Regions from separate parts of the Streptomyces sp. SLBN-118 genome, predicted to be linked through region 3. Evidence: riboswitches for the same ligand, from Rfam matches in the RefSeq annotation. Region 3 holds a riboswitch; each other region holds the start of a gene.
The links. Region 3 has a riboswitch for cyclic di-AMP ahead of FBY35_RS02965 (transglycosylase SLT domain-containing protein). Riboswitches for the same ligand answer to the same signal wherever they lie in the genome.

Region 1 (3,776 bases), on a different contig from region 3:
CTTCGGAATCGTCGCCCCGCTGGCCGCAGAGGGCGAACGGCCCTCGTGGGGAACCCTCGCGCTGCTCGGCCTGATCGGCGGCGGTCCCACCTTCGTGGGCACCCTGGTCGGCCAGCAGGTCGTCAACGAAACCCTCAGCATCGCCTTCCTGGGCCTGGCTGCCGGGTCCATCCTCTACGTGATCATCGAGCTGCTCGCCGTTGTCCGCCGGGCCGCCATGAAGGAACTGACCACCTGGATGATCCTGTTGGGCCTGCTGCTCGGCTTCGCCACCGACGCCGTGGTCACCGCGGCCGGAGTGTGAACCCGCGAGCTCAGCTCTCCGGCTGCTCGATCAGCTGGGCGAGATAGAGCGGTTCACCCAGCTTTTCGACCAGGTCGAGCTGGGTGTCGAGGTAGTCGATATGGGCTTCCTCGTCGGCAAGGATCGACTCGAAGAGGTTGGCCGAGGTGATGTCGCCCTTGGCCCGCATCACCTCGACGCCGCGCTTGAGGCGGTCGATCGCTTCGACTTCGACCTCGCGGTCGGCCTGGAACATCTCGGTGACGCTCTGGCCCACCCGTACATGGAAGAGCCGCTGGTAGTTCGGCAGACCGTCCAGCAGGAGGATCCGGTCGGTCAGGACCTCCGCGTGATTCATCTCGTCGAACGACTCGTGCCGGGTGTGCGCCGCAAGTTTGGGCCAGCCGAAGTTCTCCTGCATCTTGGCGTGCAGGAAGTACTGATTGATTGCGGTCAGCTCCGCGGTCAGCTGCTCGTTGAGGAACTCCAGGACCTCGGGGTCGCCCTGCATGGCTCCTGCCTCCCTGCTCCTGGCCGGGCGGGCACGGAGAAGCGCCGCACCGGCGGCTGCTGCCTACGGACATCGTTTCACCAGACCGGTACGACTTCCAGGAAGGCCGTACTTACCTGGGTTCCCGAGATGTGACTGGCGCCCCGGAGGCCACCGAGGCCACCGGGGCGCCTCAAACACTGCACCGCCGTCTGTGAGGACTACGCAGAGCGCGTCTTCGCCGCTCTGCACGCCCCCGACGAGGAGCCGACCCCGTGACCCGCCACCGCCATAGCCTCGAAGCGGGCCATGTGGCCGCTCTACGCCGCCGGCTTCACCCCGCCCTCGGCGCCCACGGTATCGGCGCCAACCTCGGCGGGTTCAGCGAGGACGCCGTCACCTCGCTCCTCGTCGCCGGTATTGGCTCTCTCCACCCTCACCCACGGCTGTGCCGCCCTCGCCGTACTTCTCGCCATCGGCCCGCTCCTCGCCCTGAAGGCACCACGCGGCCCCCGTCGGGCGGCCCGGTAATCAAGGCCGCAGCGCCCGTTTGCCTCGTGCTCGGGGGAGTGCCCGCACTCCGTCCGGAGCCGGCAAGGCAAGCGCTGTCGACGCGGGTCGGCACCGTCTTAGCAGCCTGGATTACTGACACGCAAACGCCTGCACGCATCACTCCTTACCGGGGGTACCGGGTGTACCTATCACGAACTCACTTGTAGGAAAAGCCAGTTGATGCAAGTCCGGTTGTGGAGACCTTGTGCTCGAACGCAAGGTCCCCCTAACGTGCTCGGCGTTCGGAGAAGTCGAACACCGCGTGGCCGGACCGCCTAATCCTGCCCCCGGCGCGCGGCAGCACATCACCACACCGCCTGGCAGGAGCGGGGGACCCACTTGCGCCGTACGGGACAACACGTACCCGGGCGGCTTGGGGTGAAGCCGTGAGAACCACGGCCGGGCAACTCCAGCCCGAACCCGACAGCTCACCTCGTAGGCGTTCGGAGTACGGAGCCACCTTGACATCTGCAGTCGGACGACAACGCGTCCCACATCACCAGGCCGCCACCCGGCAGCTCGTCAGCCGCGCCTGTGCCGTCGGCCGAGGCGAAACATTCGGCTAGAGGTCCTGATCAAGCACGCCGTCGGCGAGTACACGCAGTACGGGCTGCTGTCCCGTATCGATGTGCCGTCCGGCGTCACCATCGCGCGGAGACCTGACACGTCGCCCTGGTCGACGCTTCGCCCAGGCGCAGCGCGATGCGACCTCAGCCGTGGACCCCGGTCACCCGTCATCCGTACGAGCGCGACAGCCGGTGCCCGTTCGGCGGGCCCGGAAATCGGCGGCTGTCGTTGCGGTCCGGAAGGACGTTGTCGGTGGCTGCGCGCAACCACCGCCCCAACACCCCTGCCCGATGAGGAAGTTCGGAGCCTGCCGCCCCACCGGCACGTATGAGGAGACATCATGAGACCGTTCGCACTGAACTATGCCCGTCCCGCCGTGCCTGCCCCGGACGTGGTCCCTTACGCCTATGACCCCACGCTCCAGTTGAACGTCCTGTCCGACGGGCGCCCGGCCGTCAACGACCACGACCTGCTGCTGGCGTGCGGTACCACCACGTCCACCGCCGGTTCCCAGACGCACTTCGACGACTGACGGTCCGCCAACCCGCACGCCGCTCCGTCTGTGAACCTGCCCGACAGCCTTCTGCACGGCGACGGCTACCGCGGATCATGTGCCGGAGCACGTCCGGGCTGCGAACCGGCGGATCAGGTCGGCGCGCGAGGTGATACCGACTGCACGTGGACGTCGGCCAAACGGCCCGCACGGTCGCGCTGTTCGTACATCTGGCGGCACTGGTCATCGGACTGGGCTCGGTGCTCACCATCGACTATTACGGGACGCTGTGCTGCTGGGCGGGCGGAGCCTGCGACCGGCACTGGAGTTCGCCGGTCCGCTGCATGTGCCCGAGTTCGAGGCTGTGCCATCGAGCGTGGCTCGTGTCAGCGCGACGGGGCGACCCCAGCACCGTGTCCGGCCGCCGGCTCGGCGAGGCGGCGGGCGGGCAAGGTGGCGGTGGGCATCGGGAGGCCGTCGCGCCCGGTGCCGCGGAGATGTCGCACATACTCCTTCCGCGGTACGAGAAGGGCGCCCAGGCCGCGGACGTGCGGGCTGTCCCGCTGCGCGTCGAGCAGCTCACCGCCGGCCTCGGCGAAGCGCGCCGCGAGGTCGGACACCGCGACCTTCGAGGCACCTGGACGATGGAAGAACATCGAGTCCATGCTGACGACCGATCCGACCTGGAGGCCGAAGACACCGCCGACCAGATCGTCGCCCTCCCACACCTCGACGCTGTGAGCATGCCCCAGCTCGTGGAGGCTGATCAGGCTCGCGATCAGCTCTTCGGTGAGCCACAGGGGGTCGCGGTCGGTGCTGCATTCGCGGACGACCTGCTCGAACCTCTGGTTCATGCTGGTCGACCACGGCAGCTTGTTGCGCAGCTGCCGGGCGAGGCTCCGGCTGAGGTGCGCGGCCGAGACGGGCAGCACCGGCCTGGGGTCGGGCGACCACCAGGAGACGGCGTAGGGATCGGCCGAGTCCTCCCCCACGAGCGGGATGCGGCCGTCCTCGACCTGGTCGGCGAAGACCACCTCGTTGAGGACGCGGGTGTACTCGTCGGATGCCGGGAACGGATAGACCCCTGCCCGGTACGCCTTCAGGAGGCTGGTGGGACTGAGGTCGGCGGAGAAGGCCACCGGACCGTCGGGCGCGGCTCCCAGCACGTCCAGCGTCTCCCAGCCCGGGCATCGGCTCACCACCGTGACGCTCCCTGCTCCTGGTTCTTCACCGGCCTCACATAGTCGGCTTGTTGGAGGTAGTCGATGTAGCCGTCCATCATCGCGTCCACCGGCGGAGTGTCGATCCCGGCGTCCGCCAGGGCCCGTTCCGCGTTGTCGCGGGTGAACTCCGTGAAAACGCCCTGGAAGTACATCTCGCTCACGGTCATG
Region 2 (3,776 bases), on a different contig from region 3:
TTCGCGGGCTTCGAGACGACGGTCAATCTCATCGGCAACGGCGTGTACGCGCTGCTGCGCAACCCGGAACAGCGCCGGCGTCTGCAGCACTCGCTGGCTGCGGGGGAAACCGCGCTCCTGGAGACCGGAGTGGAAGAACTGCTGCGCTACGACGGCCCCGTGGAGCTCGCGACCTGGCGGTTCGCCACCGAGTCGCTGACCATCGGCGGGCAGCGGATCGCGGCGGGCGATCCCGTACTCGTCGTACTCGCGGCCGCCGACCGGGACCCGGAGCGCTTCGACGCTCCGGACACCCTCGATCTCTCCCGGCGTGACAACCAGCATCTCGGGTACGGGCACGGCATCCACTACTGCCTGGGCGCTCCGCTCGCCCGGCTGGAGGGGCAGACCGCGCTCGCGACGCTGCTCAGGAGAATGCCGGACTTGCGCCTTGCGGGCGATCCAGCCGATTTGCGATGGCGCGGAGGGCTGATTATGCGTGGATTGCGCACTCTGCCCGTTGAGTTCACCCCTCGGCAGATCTGACAGCCCGTCAAGACTGTGACTTTCACGTGATCTCCGCTGCATCGACTTGTGATGTGCGCTCGATTGCGGTTACTTTCACTGCCGTCTCAGCAGTCACGCGAAAGGCAACCGCATGCTCTCCGGCCATGGCCGACACCGCCGACCCCGCCAGGCTCCGGCCATCGTTCTCGCGGCAGGGGTGACGGGTTCGGCCATCGCGATCCCCCTGCTCGGAGCCGGTTCCGCCTCCGCCGCCGATTCCTCCACGTGGGACCGCGTCGCCGAGTGCGAGAGCGGGGGCATGTGGAGCGCCGATCTCGACAACGGGTACTACGGCGGACTCCAGATGTCCGAGGAGACCTGGCAGGCCTTCGGTGGCGCGGCGTACGCGCCCACGGCCGACCTCGCCAGCCGCTCGCAGCAGATCGCGGTCGCCGAGAAGGTGCTCGACGCACAGGGCCCCGCCGCGTGGTCCAGCTGTGCGGCGATCGCGGGGCTGCAGGACGACGGCACGGCGACCGGCGTCGACCCCGGCACCGCACCCTCGCCGGCGATCAAGGCCCCGGCGCCGACTGCGCCCGAGGAGTCGACCGGCCCGTCCGCCGAGCCTTCCGCCGAGCCGTCGGCCAAGCCGACCTCTGATGTGACCAAGTCGGCGACGCCGGCTCCCGAAGCGCCACAGGGCGATGGCAGGCACCGCGGCGAGGCGGCCCCCGAGGAGACCGAGCCGGGCAGTGCGGACAGTGAGCGCGAAACGGGGCGTCATGCCTCGCGAGGTGACGGTTCGGCGCATGAGGGGACAGAAGGGGCAGACGAGTCGGACAAGGCCGACAGTGCGGACGCGGCTCCGGGTGAGTACACCGTCGTCCCGGGTGACAGCCTCTCCGCGATCGTCGACAAGGAGAAGCTCTCCGGCGGCTGGACCGCGCTCTACGAGAAGAACCGCGAGACCGTCGGCGACAACCCCGACCTCATCCGTCCTGGCCAGAGCCTCGATCTGGACCTGGGGCAGGGGTAGTTCGCACCTCTATGTCCGAGTCTGCGCAAGTGAGACAAGGGTCTCTTTGTCCCAACTGACGCATCTGACCCGGCGGAATCACCCATTCCGCCCGTCACCTGCGGAAACGTAAATGTCCCACTTGGCAGAATGGGCGATTTCTCCCCGATGTTCGTCTTTGAACATCGGGGAGTCGTGTGTTTACGGTCGGAACCGCTCGCCACCGCGGGCACCACTGACCGTCACGCCGAATCCTGCCGTCGGTCGGGGGGAGTAGTCGTCGCGCAGAGCGCCGAAGGCAGGAGCGGGGGACCCAAGGTAAGTGCCGGGCCCGGCTGTTGAGAGATCGACGGCTGAGACCGGCTTGGGGTGAAGTCGCATGCAAGGACGTGCGACCGGGCAACTCACTTGGCCCGAACCCGACAGCTCACCTCGTAGGCGTCGGTGAGGAGAAGCTCCATGCTGCTTTCCGGCAAAACCAAGCACCGCCGCCCGACCGCTTTCAACCGCGCTACCCGTATCGCCACGTTCGCCGGCGTCGCCGGTGCCGCTGTCGCCCTCCCGCTGATGGGTGCCACCTCGTCCTCCGCCGCGACCGCGTCCGAGTGGGACGCCGTCGCCCAGTGCGAGTCCGGCGGCAACTGGTCCATCAACACGGGCAACGGTTTCTACGGTGGCCTGCAGTTCACCAACTCCACCTGGGCCGCCTACGGCGGCACCGCCTACGCCTCCCGCGCCGACCTGGCCTCCAAGGCCCAGCAGATAACCGTGGCCGAGAAGGTCCTCGCGGGCCAGGGCAAGGGTGCCTGGCCGAACTGTGGCGTGAACCTGTCCAACGCCCCGTACGACGGCGGCTCCGCCGCCGTGCAGCCGGCGAAGCCCGCCGCGAAGCCGGCCCAGAAGCGCGCCGAGGCCCCCACCACCCGCTCCGCGCGTCCCGCAGCCCCGAAGAAGGCTGTGAAGAAGGGCGACGGCGAGTACAAGGTCAAGGCCGGTGACACCCTCGGCAAGATCGCGAAGGCCGAGAAGGTCAAGGGCGGCTGGAAGAAGCTGTTCGACCTGAACAAGAACATCATCAGCGACGCCGATGTCATCTTCCCGGGCCAGCTGCTCCACCTGAGCTGACCCGGGCAGGGCGGAGCCCCAGGATTCGGTGGGCCCGGCGGACCACCGAAACCTGCGGAGCCCCGTCCCCCACAGCCACCCCGGTCCGGCGCGCATTCCCCCCTGCGCGCCGGAGCGGGGTTCTTTCTGTGCCCCGCACGCCGCTACCGCTGTTACTTCCGGGTAGTTCACGCGCTGTTTGTCCTGCGTCGAGTCTCTTCATGCCGTTTTTCGTCCCAGCGGGCGGGCAGCGGCCGACCGATGCCGCCGCGCCGGTTAGGCTCTTGCCGCAAGGCCAAAGAGACCCTGCACTTTCAGCGTCACATCCCAGAAGGAGATGCTCGTGCCGTCCATCGACGTCGTCGTAGCCCGGGAAATCCTGGACTCCCGAGGCAACCCCACGGTCGAGGTCGAGGTTGGCCTCGACGACGGCAGCACGGGCCGTGCTGCTGTTCCGTCCGGCGCCTCCACCGGTGCGTTCGAGGCTCTTGAGCTCCGCGACGGTGACCAGAACCGCTACCAGGGCAAGGGCGTCGAGAAGGCCGTCCTCGCCGTCATCGAGCAGATCGGCCCGGAGCTCGTCGGCTACGACGCCACCGAGCAGCGCCTGATCGACCAGGCGATGTTCGACCTGGACGCCACCCCGGACAAGTCGTCGCTCGGCGCCAACGCCATCCTCGGTGTCTCGCTCGCCGTGGCTCACGCCGCTTCCGAGGCCTCCGACCTGCCGCTCTTCCGTTACCTCGGCGGCCCGAACGCGCACCTGCTGCCCGTTCCGATGATGAACATCCTGAACGGCGGCTCGCACGCCGACTCCAACGTGGACATCCAGGAGTTCATGATCGCCCCGATCGGCGCGGAGTCCTTCTCCGAGGCCCTGCGCTGGGGCGCCGAGGTCTACCACACGCTGAAGAAGGTCCTGAAGACCAAGGGCCTGTCCACCGGCCTCGGCGACGAGGGCGGCTTCGCGCCGAACCTGGAGTCGAACCGCGCCGCGCTGGACCTGATCCTCGAGGCCATCAAGGAAGCCGGTTACGTCCCCGGCAAGGACATCGCGCTCGCGCTCGACGTCGCCGCCTCCGAGTTCTACAAGGACGGCACGTACCAGTTCGAGGGCAAGTCCCGCTCGGCCGCCGAGATGACCGAGTACTACGCGGAGCTCGTCGCCTCC
Region 3 (3,776 bases):
GAGGGGGACCTGCTGTTCTTCACGGCAGCCGCGCCCCGCGCCGAGGACTGGCTCACTCCGCACGCCTGGCGGCCGTACATGACCGGCAGGCTCGACGAGCACAGGCTGGACTGCCTGCATCCCGAGATGACACAGCCACGGCAGCTCGACGAGATCGCCACGCTCCTCATGGCCCGGCTGAAGGAACTCGACACATGACCCAGCCCTTCGACCCCACGGGCACGCCCGACTTCACCCATCTCGTCCTCGTCAACGCGGCAGGAGCACGGTCACTGTGGCCGGTATTCCTGCCCGTGCCCGCCGGTTGGGCCACGGAACACGGCCCCGCATCACACGAGGACTGTCTGCGGGCACTTACGTCCGTGCCGTCCGTGCCGCCCGGCTGATCCGGTGAAGCAGAAGGCCTGGGACACCAATTCCAGGGCTCCCGCGACGGCGGGGAATTCGGCGACACATTTCTCGATACCCGGCCGGAACGTGTCAGCGATATGTCAGACGAGGGGGAACGACCCGCCAACGGACAAGTCCTGCCCCCATAGTGAGGCAGGGGCCCAGCAGGGGCGCATATCCACGGTGCCATGAAACCGGCATCCACTTCTCATTGTTCTGGAGGAACAAACCATGTCCCGCACCCGAAGCTCAATTCGTCGCCGGGTCCTGCTCGCCGCCGCCATAACCGCCACCTGCGCGCTCGGCCCGGCCGGCACGGCCACGGCCACGGCCGCGGCCCCGGCGAAGGTTCACACGCTCCAGGCGTCCTACACGGTCGACTCGGCCGAGCTGGGCAAGGGCCTTTACCAGTCCGCCTATTCCGCGCGGAACAATGTCCTGTGGGTCACCAGCTCTGTCGGATACCCCCCGGTCACCCAGACCCAGCTGCTCAAGGTGGACCCGGCAACGCTGAAGGTGAAGGCCGCCTACACGCCGCCCCTCAAGGACGAGGCCACCGGGGCGCGGGAGGCCGTCTACGGGGTGGCCGTGGACGACGTGCACAACACGGTGTGGACCACCAACACGCTAGACAACTCCCTTGCCGTCTACAGCCAGCGCACGGGCGAGCACCTGGCCTCGCTGCCCGGCGTGAAGCACGCTCGTGACGTGGTCGTCGACCAGCAGCGCAACCTGGCCTGGACGGCCGGGCTCGAAGACGGCAGCATCGTCGCCTTCGACACCCGTACATACCAGGAGAAGAAGCGCGTCACGGTGCCCGGTGCGGCACCGGCGGGCGTGGCCGTCGACGAGCGCACCGGCACCGTCTACGCGGCCGATCTGACCAACGGTCAGCTCATCGAGGTCTCCGCGGCATCCAGCACTCCCAGGCTGATCCCTGCCGGCAAGGGCACGATCGACGTCGCACTGTCCGCCGACGGCAGGACCGCCTACGCCGCCAATCTGACGAGCGGTTCCCTCGCCGTCATCGATCTGCGCGCGGGAGTGGTGCGGAAGGAGATCGCGACGGGAGCGGGTGCCCTGGCGGTCGCGACCGACGCGTGCACGGGCAACGTCTTCGTGGCCAACAGGGAATCCGGTACGACCTCGGTGGTCGACCCCCGCAAGGGAGTCGTGCTCGCGAACCTTGCGACCGGGGCGAACACGGACCATGTCGTCGTCACGCGCGGCACGGCCTATGTCGTCGACAAGGCGGAGGTCGGCGCGGAGGCGATGGACTCCATCCACCGCATTCGTGCGACCGGCTGACCGGCTGCTGTACCTGAGCGCTCCGGATGGCGGGCTTCGCCGTCCGGGGCGCTCTGCTCTGTCCTGGTGGGGTCCCGTGGGGTCCCCGGGCACGCCCCGAAAAGCACATTGTGTCCGAAAAGGCCCGCATGGGCAGTTCATCTCTATTGTTATTCGATGCCCGCACAAGAGGAACCCGGGCGAATTCTCTTTATCCGCATCGCACTGTCGCAAATCGGACTCGGTTGCATTGCAGTCCAGTGAAATGGGTCACGTCTCGCGAGGTCTTCGCAAGGCGGCCGGCGCCCAGTCCCGTTCTGCGACAAGAAAGTTGAGATTCCCGATCATGCCGGCAGTCGGGAATTTCTCGCGAAGAATCCGACTCGCGTATTGAAATGTGAATCGGCACTTGTTCCGCCCGGTCTGCCTCGTTTACGGTCACCGCAACCCGGATGGACCGCCGAATCCTGCCGCCGTCCGGAAACCGACCACCTACGACATACGCACGGCAGGAGCGGGGGACCCAGGTAAGCCGCCGATCCGGAATGCGGAACGGCTTGGGGTGAAGTCGCCAATTGCGGCCGGGCATCTCCAGCCCGAACCCGACAGCTCACCTCGCAGGCGACGGAGAGGAATTCGCCATGCCCGGAAAGGGTAAGCATCGCCGTCCCAAGTCCCGTGCACTCAGCCGCGGTCTCGTCGCCGCGGGCGCGGGCGGCACCGCCCTGGTCCTGCCGGTGATCGGCGCGAGTGTGGCCTCCGCGCAGACGGCACCGCAGTCCGCTCCCGCCGCCAAGACCTCCGTCACGGCCTCCGTCCTCGCGAAGAAGGCGGGCACCACGACCTACACGGTCGTCGCCGGGGACTCCCTGTCCAAGATTGCGGACCAGCTCAACGTGAGCGGCGGCTGGAAGAAGCTGTACCGGGACAACCGCAAGGTCATCGGCGGTGACCCGCGGCTGATTCACCCCGGCCTCAAGCTGACGATCGGCAAGAAGGCCAAGGCGGCCCCCGCCGCCGACCGGGCCAACCGCTCCAAGCGTGCGACCACTCTGACCGCGGGGAAGAGCGCCCCCGCTGTGAAGCCGAAGAAGAAGGCGTACACGAACGACCTCGACGGCTGGATCAAGGAGTCGCTGGACGTCATGGCCAAGCACCGCATCCCCGGCAGCTATGACGGCATCCACCGCAACATCATGCGCGAGTCCTCGGGCAACCCGCTGGCCATCAACAACTGGGACTCCAACGCCATGGCGGGAACGCCGTCCAAGGGCCTCCTGCAGGTCATCGACCCGACCTTCTTCGCCTACCACGTGCCCGGCACGTCGATGGACAGCTACGACCCGGTCGCCAACATCACCGCAGCGTGCAACTACGCCGCCGACAAGTACGGTTCGATCGACAACGTGAACGGCGCGTACTGACCGGCCTGCCCCTCCGCGCCGGGATACTGGTCAGACTTGGATCAACTCGCTGACCACGAGGGGCTGGCACATGGTGGACGACGGGCAGAAAAACGGCAGTTGGCGACGGGGGGCGGGCGCGAGAGGGCGCCACGCCGTCGTTATCGGGGGCAGCCTGGCCGGGCTGCTGGCGGCACACGTACTCGCCGAGCACGCCGACAAGGTGACGATCGTCGAGCGCGACCGCTTTCCCGAGAGCCCCAAACCGCGTGCCGGCGTGCCGCAGGGGCGCCACGCGCATGTGCTGCTCGAGGGCGGACAGCTCGCCCTCGAGGCTCTACTGCCGGGTTTCATGGCCGAGTTGAGGGCTTCTGGCGCGCCCCGGCTCGGCCAGCCCTCGGACATGGTGCAGTGGCAGAGCGGCCGCTGGTTCAGGCGTACGGAGCCGACCTCGTACATCTACACCGGCTCCCGCGGACAGATCGAGCACCTGGTCCGTGAGCGCGTCCTGGCCAACCCGGCGATCGCGACGGTCACATCGGCGGAGGCCGTCGGGCTGCTCGGCGATGCCTCCCGGGTACGAGGTGTGCTGCTGCGCCCCCGCGGCGAGGGTCCCCACGCCGTCGGGCAGGAGCCCCAGGTGCTCGAAGCCGGCCTGGTGCTCGATGCGTCGGGACGCGGTTCGCGCGCCTCGCA
Region 4 (3,776 bases), on a different contig from region 3:
TGGTCCCGGTCTTCGGGCTGCTGACCTGGCTCACGATCTGGTCCCGGCAGCGCGAACTGCGCACGATATCCACCGAACTGCCCGCCTACGCGGCGGCCGGCTGGCTGACCGCCGACGAGCCGCGCGCTCTCTCGTCGATGCGGGTGCGCACCATGGCCCGCGACATCGCCCGCCGTACGCACGGACCGGCCGGAGCCCACGCCGTCTCGGAGTACGAACGGTTCGCGACGACCCTGGCCTCTCTGCGCCACCGGGCCCACCGCGGGGCGGTGGGCCCGGACTTCTCCGAGCGGGAGCAGGAACTGCTGCACCACCTGTGGCAGCGCAAGGACGTCGCATCTCCTGCGCTGACCTACGCGGCGCGGGCGACGGGCCAGGCATGGACACCGCCGCCCCACCGCGACTACGGCGGCTACAACCCGTACCGCTCCTAGGCCGAACGGGACTCCTAGGCGGACGCCTCCGTCAGCACCGCCAGCTCCTCGGCCGTCAGCTTCAGCTCCGCGACCGCCGTCAGCGCGGGCAGCTGCCCGGCCGTGCGGGCCGAGGCGATCGGCGCGGCGACGGTCGGCTGCTCGGCCAGCCAGGCGAGCGCCACGGTCGCGATCTCGGCGCCGCGCGCCCCCGCGACCCGGTCGAGCGCGGCCAGGACTTTGCGGCCCCGCTCGGTCTCCAGATGCCTGCCCGCGCCCTGGGCCCTGGCGCTCTTCACCGTCGCACCCGGCCGGTACTTGCCGGTGAGGAAGCCGGCGGCGAGCGCGAAGTACGGGACGGCCGCGAGCCCGCCCCGGGCGGCGGTGTCCCGCAGCTCGCCCTCGTACGTGTCGCGGGCGACGAGGTTGTAGTGCGGCTGCAGCACGGCATACCGGGCGAGCCCCTCGCGCTCCGAGAAGTCCAGCGACTCCTGGAGCCGCTCCGCGCTGAGGTTGGAGGCCCCGATCGCGCGGATCTTGCCCTCCTTCACCAGCTGGTCGAGGGCGCTGATGATCTCCTCGACGGGGACACCGGGGTCGTCGAAGTGCGTGTAGTACAGGTCGATGTAGTCGGTGCCGAGCCGCTTCAGCGACTCCTCTGCCGCAGCTTTGATGGTGGCAGGCGAGAGCCCCTTGTACCGGGGATGGGCGCCGACCTTGGTGGCGATGACGACATCGGCACGGTTGCCGCGCTCGGCGATCCACCGGCCTATGACGGTCTCGGACTCGCCGCCCTCGTTGCCCGGTGCCCAGGCGGAGTAGCTGTCGGCGGTGTCGATGAAGTTCCCGCCGGCCGCGGCATAGGCATCGAGCACGGCGAAGGACTGCGCCCGGTCTGCGGTCCAGCCGAAGACGTTGCCGCCGAGGGCGAGCGGGAAGACGGCGAGGCCGGACGAGCCGAGGGTACGGAGAGAGGTCATGGCTTGATCAACGGTCTTACCGGTACGGCCTATTCCGCCGTGTCCACGCACAGCACAGGGCCGGGGCAGACAGACCGGCAGTCCTGGCGTCGGGGGGTGAGCGCCAGGACTGCCGGTGATCAAAAGTCAGGGCGTGAGGCCCTTGCTCTGCAGCCAGGCCATCGGGTCGATCCCGGTTCCGTCGGCCGTGTGGACCTCGAGGTGCAGATGCGGGCCCGTCACATTGCCCGTCGCGCCGACGCGGCCGATCGTCTCGCCCGTCGTCACCCTCTGGCCGGCGCTCACCGACATCGAGGACTGGTGGCAGTACCAGACCTCCGTGCCGTCGTCGAGCTCCAGCACCGTGCGGTAGCCGTATGACCCGGACCAGGCCGCCGACTTGACGGTGCCGCTGTGCACGGCCTTGAGGGGCGTGCCCGTCGGGGCCGCGAAGTCCAGGCCGGTGTGGTAGCCCGAGGACCACATCGAACCGGCCTCACCGAAAGTTGAGGTGAGGGTGTACGAGGAGGTGGGCAGCGCGTAGCTGGCAGCGAGCTTGGCGAGGCGCTCGGCCTCCGCCTTCTCCGCCGCGGCCTTCTCGGCTGCAAGTTTCTCCGCCTCGGCCTTGGCCTCCGCCGCGGTCTGCTGCGCCTTCGCCTCCGCCGCGGCCTTCTCCGCCGCGGCCTTCTCCGCGGCCGCCTTGGCCTCGGCGTCCGCCTCGGACCGCTGCTGATCGGCCTGCTGGAGGATGCGGGCACGCAGCGCGTCACCGGCGGAGCCCTGCGCCTCGAGCCGGGAGCCGGTGCCGCTGTCAGCGGCGAGGGTCGCCGAGGTGAGCGGAGCGGTGTTCCCGGCGTCGGCGTCCGAGGAGTCGTCGGACATGAACGAGCCCACGCCCGGAAGGGACTTGGCGTCGGGCAGGTTGTCCGCGATCGAGTCGGGGAGCGAAATGGAGACCGGCGGCTTGCTCTGCGCGGTGGCCATGCCGCCCGCGCCGACCGCGGCGATCACACCGACACCGAGCACAGTGGAGCTGCGGGCAAGTCCGCCGCGCTGCTTCATGACACGGTGCCGGCCGCGCACCGGACGGACGGAGTCCTCGGTGGGGTTCCATTCCTCCCATGCCCGCTCTGGCCCCTCGTCGCCGAAGAAGTCAGTTTCGAAGGGTGCTGTCGGGGCAGGTTTGTTGGACGCCACGGAGGCGTACTCCTTTCCTTCCTTACCGCCTACCGGGTTAGCTGACGGGTTCGGAGCAGGAAGGTCTCCTACGGGTGCCTCCGCCGCGGAAGTAAGCGGCAAAAGGTGCCCGATTCACCCCAATTGATGGTTCCCCGGTTCCCTCGCGGGATTCGGCGCGTGCGCACGGTGCCGCCTCTTGCGACGACTGGGACGACCGCGCTGCGTTATCGAACGTTAATAGACGACGGGGTCCGATTCCAAGCCGTTCCGGCTGATCATTAACAATGCCTGCCGGGACCAATCGGGACACAAGCGCCCGGAGTCGGGCGAGTTGATCACCCCTCATGCACCACCTGCCACCCCCCGGTACCTGACGGTGCATCACTTGTTAAGCGGAGGGGCGCCTCTCGATTACGTACCGTGCCCATCAGTGATCCTGCCGATCACGGGCACGACCCTGCGGTGCTTCTGCTGCCCTCCAGGGGGCGGCCGACCGCAAGCAGCGCCATGTCGTCCGTCGTAGCGCTGCCCGTATGACGCCGTACGTCATCCACCAGTGCGTCCAGCAGGTCCTCGGGCCCGGCAAACAGCCGCCCCGCCAGCCGCCGGCCGGGGTCGTAGAAGACACCGTTCGCATCGCGCGCCTCGGACAGCCCGTCCGTGTAGAGAAGCAATGTGGCCCCGGGTGGCAGCCCGTGCGTGTCCGCGCGGTCCGGCCAGATCCCGAGGCCCATCCCGAGCGGCAGCGCGGCCTGGGTCGGCTCCAGGATGCCCACGCCGCCGTCCGCGTACAGCAGGAGCGGCTCCGGATGGCCCCGGTTCACGACCCGTACGACCCCGTCGCCGCGCGGGATCTCGGCCAGTACGGCGGTGGTGAACCCCTCGGCCGCGTCCAGGTTGTGCCGCACGCCCTCACGCATCAGCGCCCGCTCCAGGCGCGCGGCGACCCCTTCGAGTGAGCGCTCCTGCTCGGCGGCCTCCCGGAACGCCCCGATGACCACGGCCACCGTCTCGACCGCCTGCATCCCCTTGCCGCGTACGTCCCCGACGACCAGCCGCACCCCGAAGGGCGTGTCCTGTACGGCGAAGAGGTCACCGCCGATGAACGCGTCCTCCTGCGCCGCCTCGTACCGCGCGGCGACACGCAGTTCCCCGATCCGGTCCGCGGGGGATGGCAGCACCGCGCGCTGCACGGCCTCGGCGATCACACGGGCCGACGCAAGGC

Region 1: another riboswitch for cyclic di-AMP. It lies ahead of tgmA (putative ATP-grasp-modified RiPP); the one in region 3 lies ahead of FBY35_RS02965 (transglycosylase SLT domain-containing protein).
Region 2: another riboswitch for cyclic di-AMP. It lies ahead of FBY35_RS32710 (transglycosylase family protein); the one in region 3 lies ahead of FBY35_RS02965 (transglycosylase SLT domain-containing protein).
Region 4: another riboswitch for cyclic di-AMP. It lies ahead of FBY35_RS35485 (M23 family metallopeptidase); the one in region 3 lies ahead of FBY35_RS02965 (transglycosylase SLT domain-containing protein).

The regions. Positions count from the first base shown of each region.
Region 1 covers NZ_VFNP01000002.1:2,304,983-2,308,758, reverse strand. Annotated here, with positions in the region: gene FBY35_RS29035 (ZIP family metal transporter) at 1-304, shown strand, start outside; gene bfr (bacterioferritin) at 315-794, opposite strand; gene FBY35_RS36230 (hypothetical protein) at 1,094-1,249, opposite strand; cyclic di-AMP (ydaO/yuaA leader) riboswitch at 1,627-1,783, shown strand; gene tgmA (putative ATP-grasp-modified RiPP) at 2,233-2,424, shown strand; gene FBY35_RS29015 (leucyl/phenylalanyl-tRNA--protein transferase) at 2,772-3,584, opposite strand; gene FBY35_RS29010 (amino acid adenylation domain-containing protein) at 3,581-3,776, opposite strand, start outside.
Region 2 covers NZ_VFNP01000002.1:3,138,667-3,142,442, reverse strand. Annotated here, with positions in the region: gene FBY35_RS32720 (cytochrome P450) at 1-525, shown strand, start outside; gene FBY35_RS32715 (transglycosylase family protein) at 638-1,522, shown strand; cyclic di-AMP (ydaO/yuaA leader) riboswitch at 1,782-1,957, shown strand; gene FBY35_RS32710 (transglycosylase family protein) at 1,961-2,626, shown strand; gene eno (phosphopyruvate hydratase) at 2,943-3,776, shown strand, end outside.
Region 3 covers NZ_VFNP01000001.1:627,799-631,574, reverse strand. Annotated here, with positions in the region: gene FBY35_RS02980 (non-ribosomal peptide synthetase) at 1-198, shown strand, start outside; gene FBY35_RS02975 (MbtH family protein) at 195-386, shown strand; gene FBY35_RS02970 (YncE family protein) at 622-1,698, shown strand; cyclic di-AMP (ydaO/yuaA leader) riboswitch at 2,126-2,314, shown strand; gene FBY35_RS02965 (transglycosylase SLT domain-containing protein) at 2,319-3,101, shown strand; gene FBY35_RS02960 (NAD(P)/FAD-dependent oxidoreductase) at 3,172-3,776, shown strand, end outside.
Region 4 covers NZ_VFNP01000002.1:3,713,336-3,717,111, forward strand. Annotated here, with positions in the region: gene FBY35_RS35475 (PrsW family intramembrane metalloprotease) at 1-434, shown strand, start outside; gene FBY35_RS35480 (aldo/keto reductase) at 449-1,393, opposite strand; gene FBY35_RS35485 (M23 family metallopeptidase) at 1,520-2,569, opposite strand; cyclic di-AMP (ydaO/yuaA leader) riboswitch at 2,581-2,737, opposite strand; gene FBY35_RS35490 (PP2C family protein-serine/threonine phosphatase) at 2,995-3,776, opposite strand, start outside.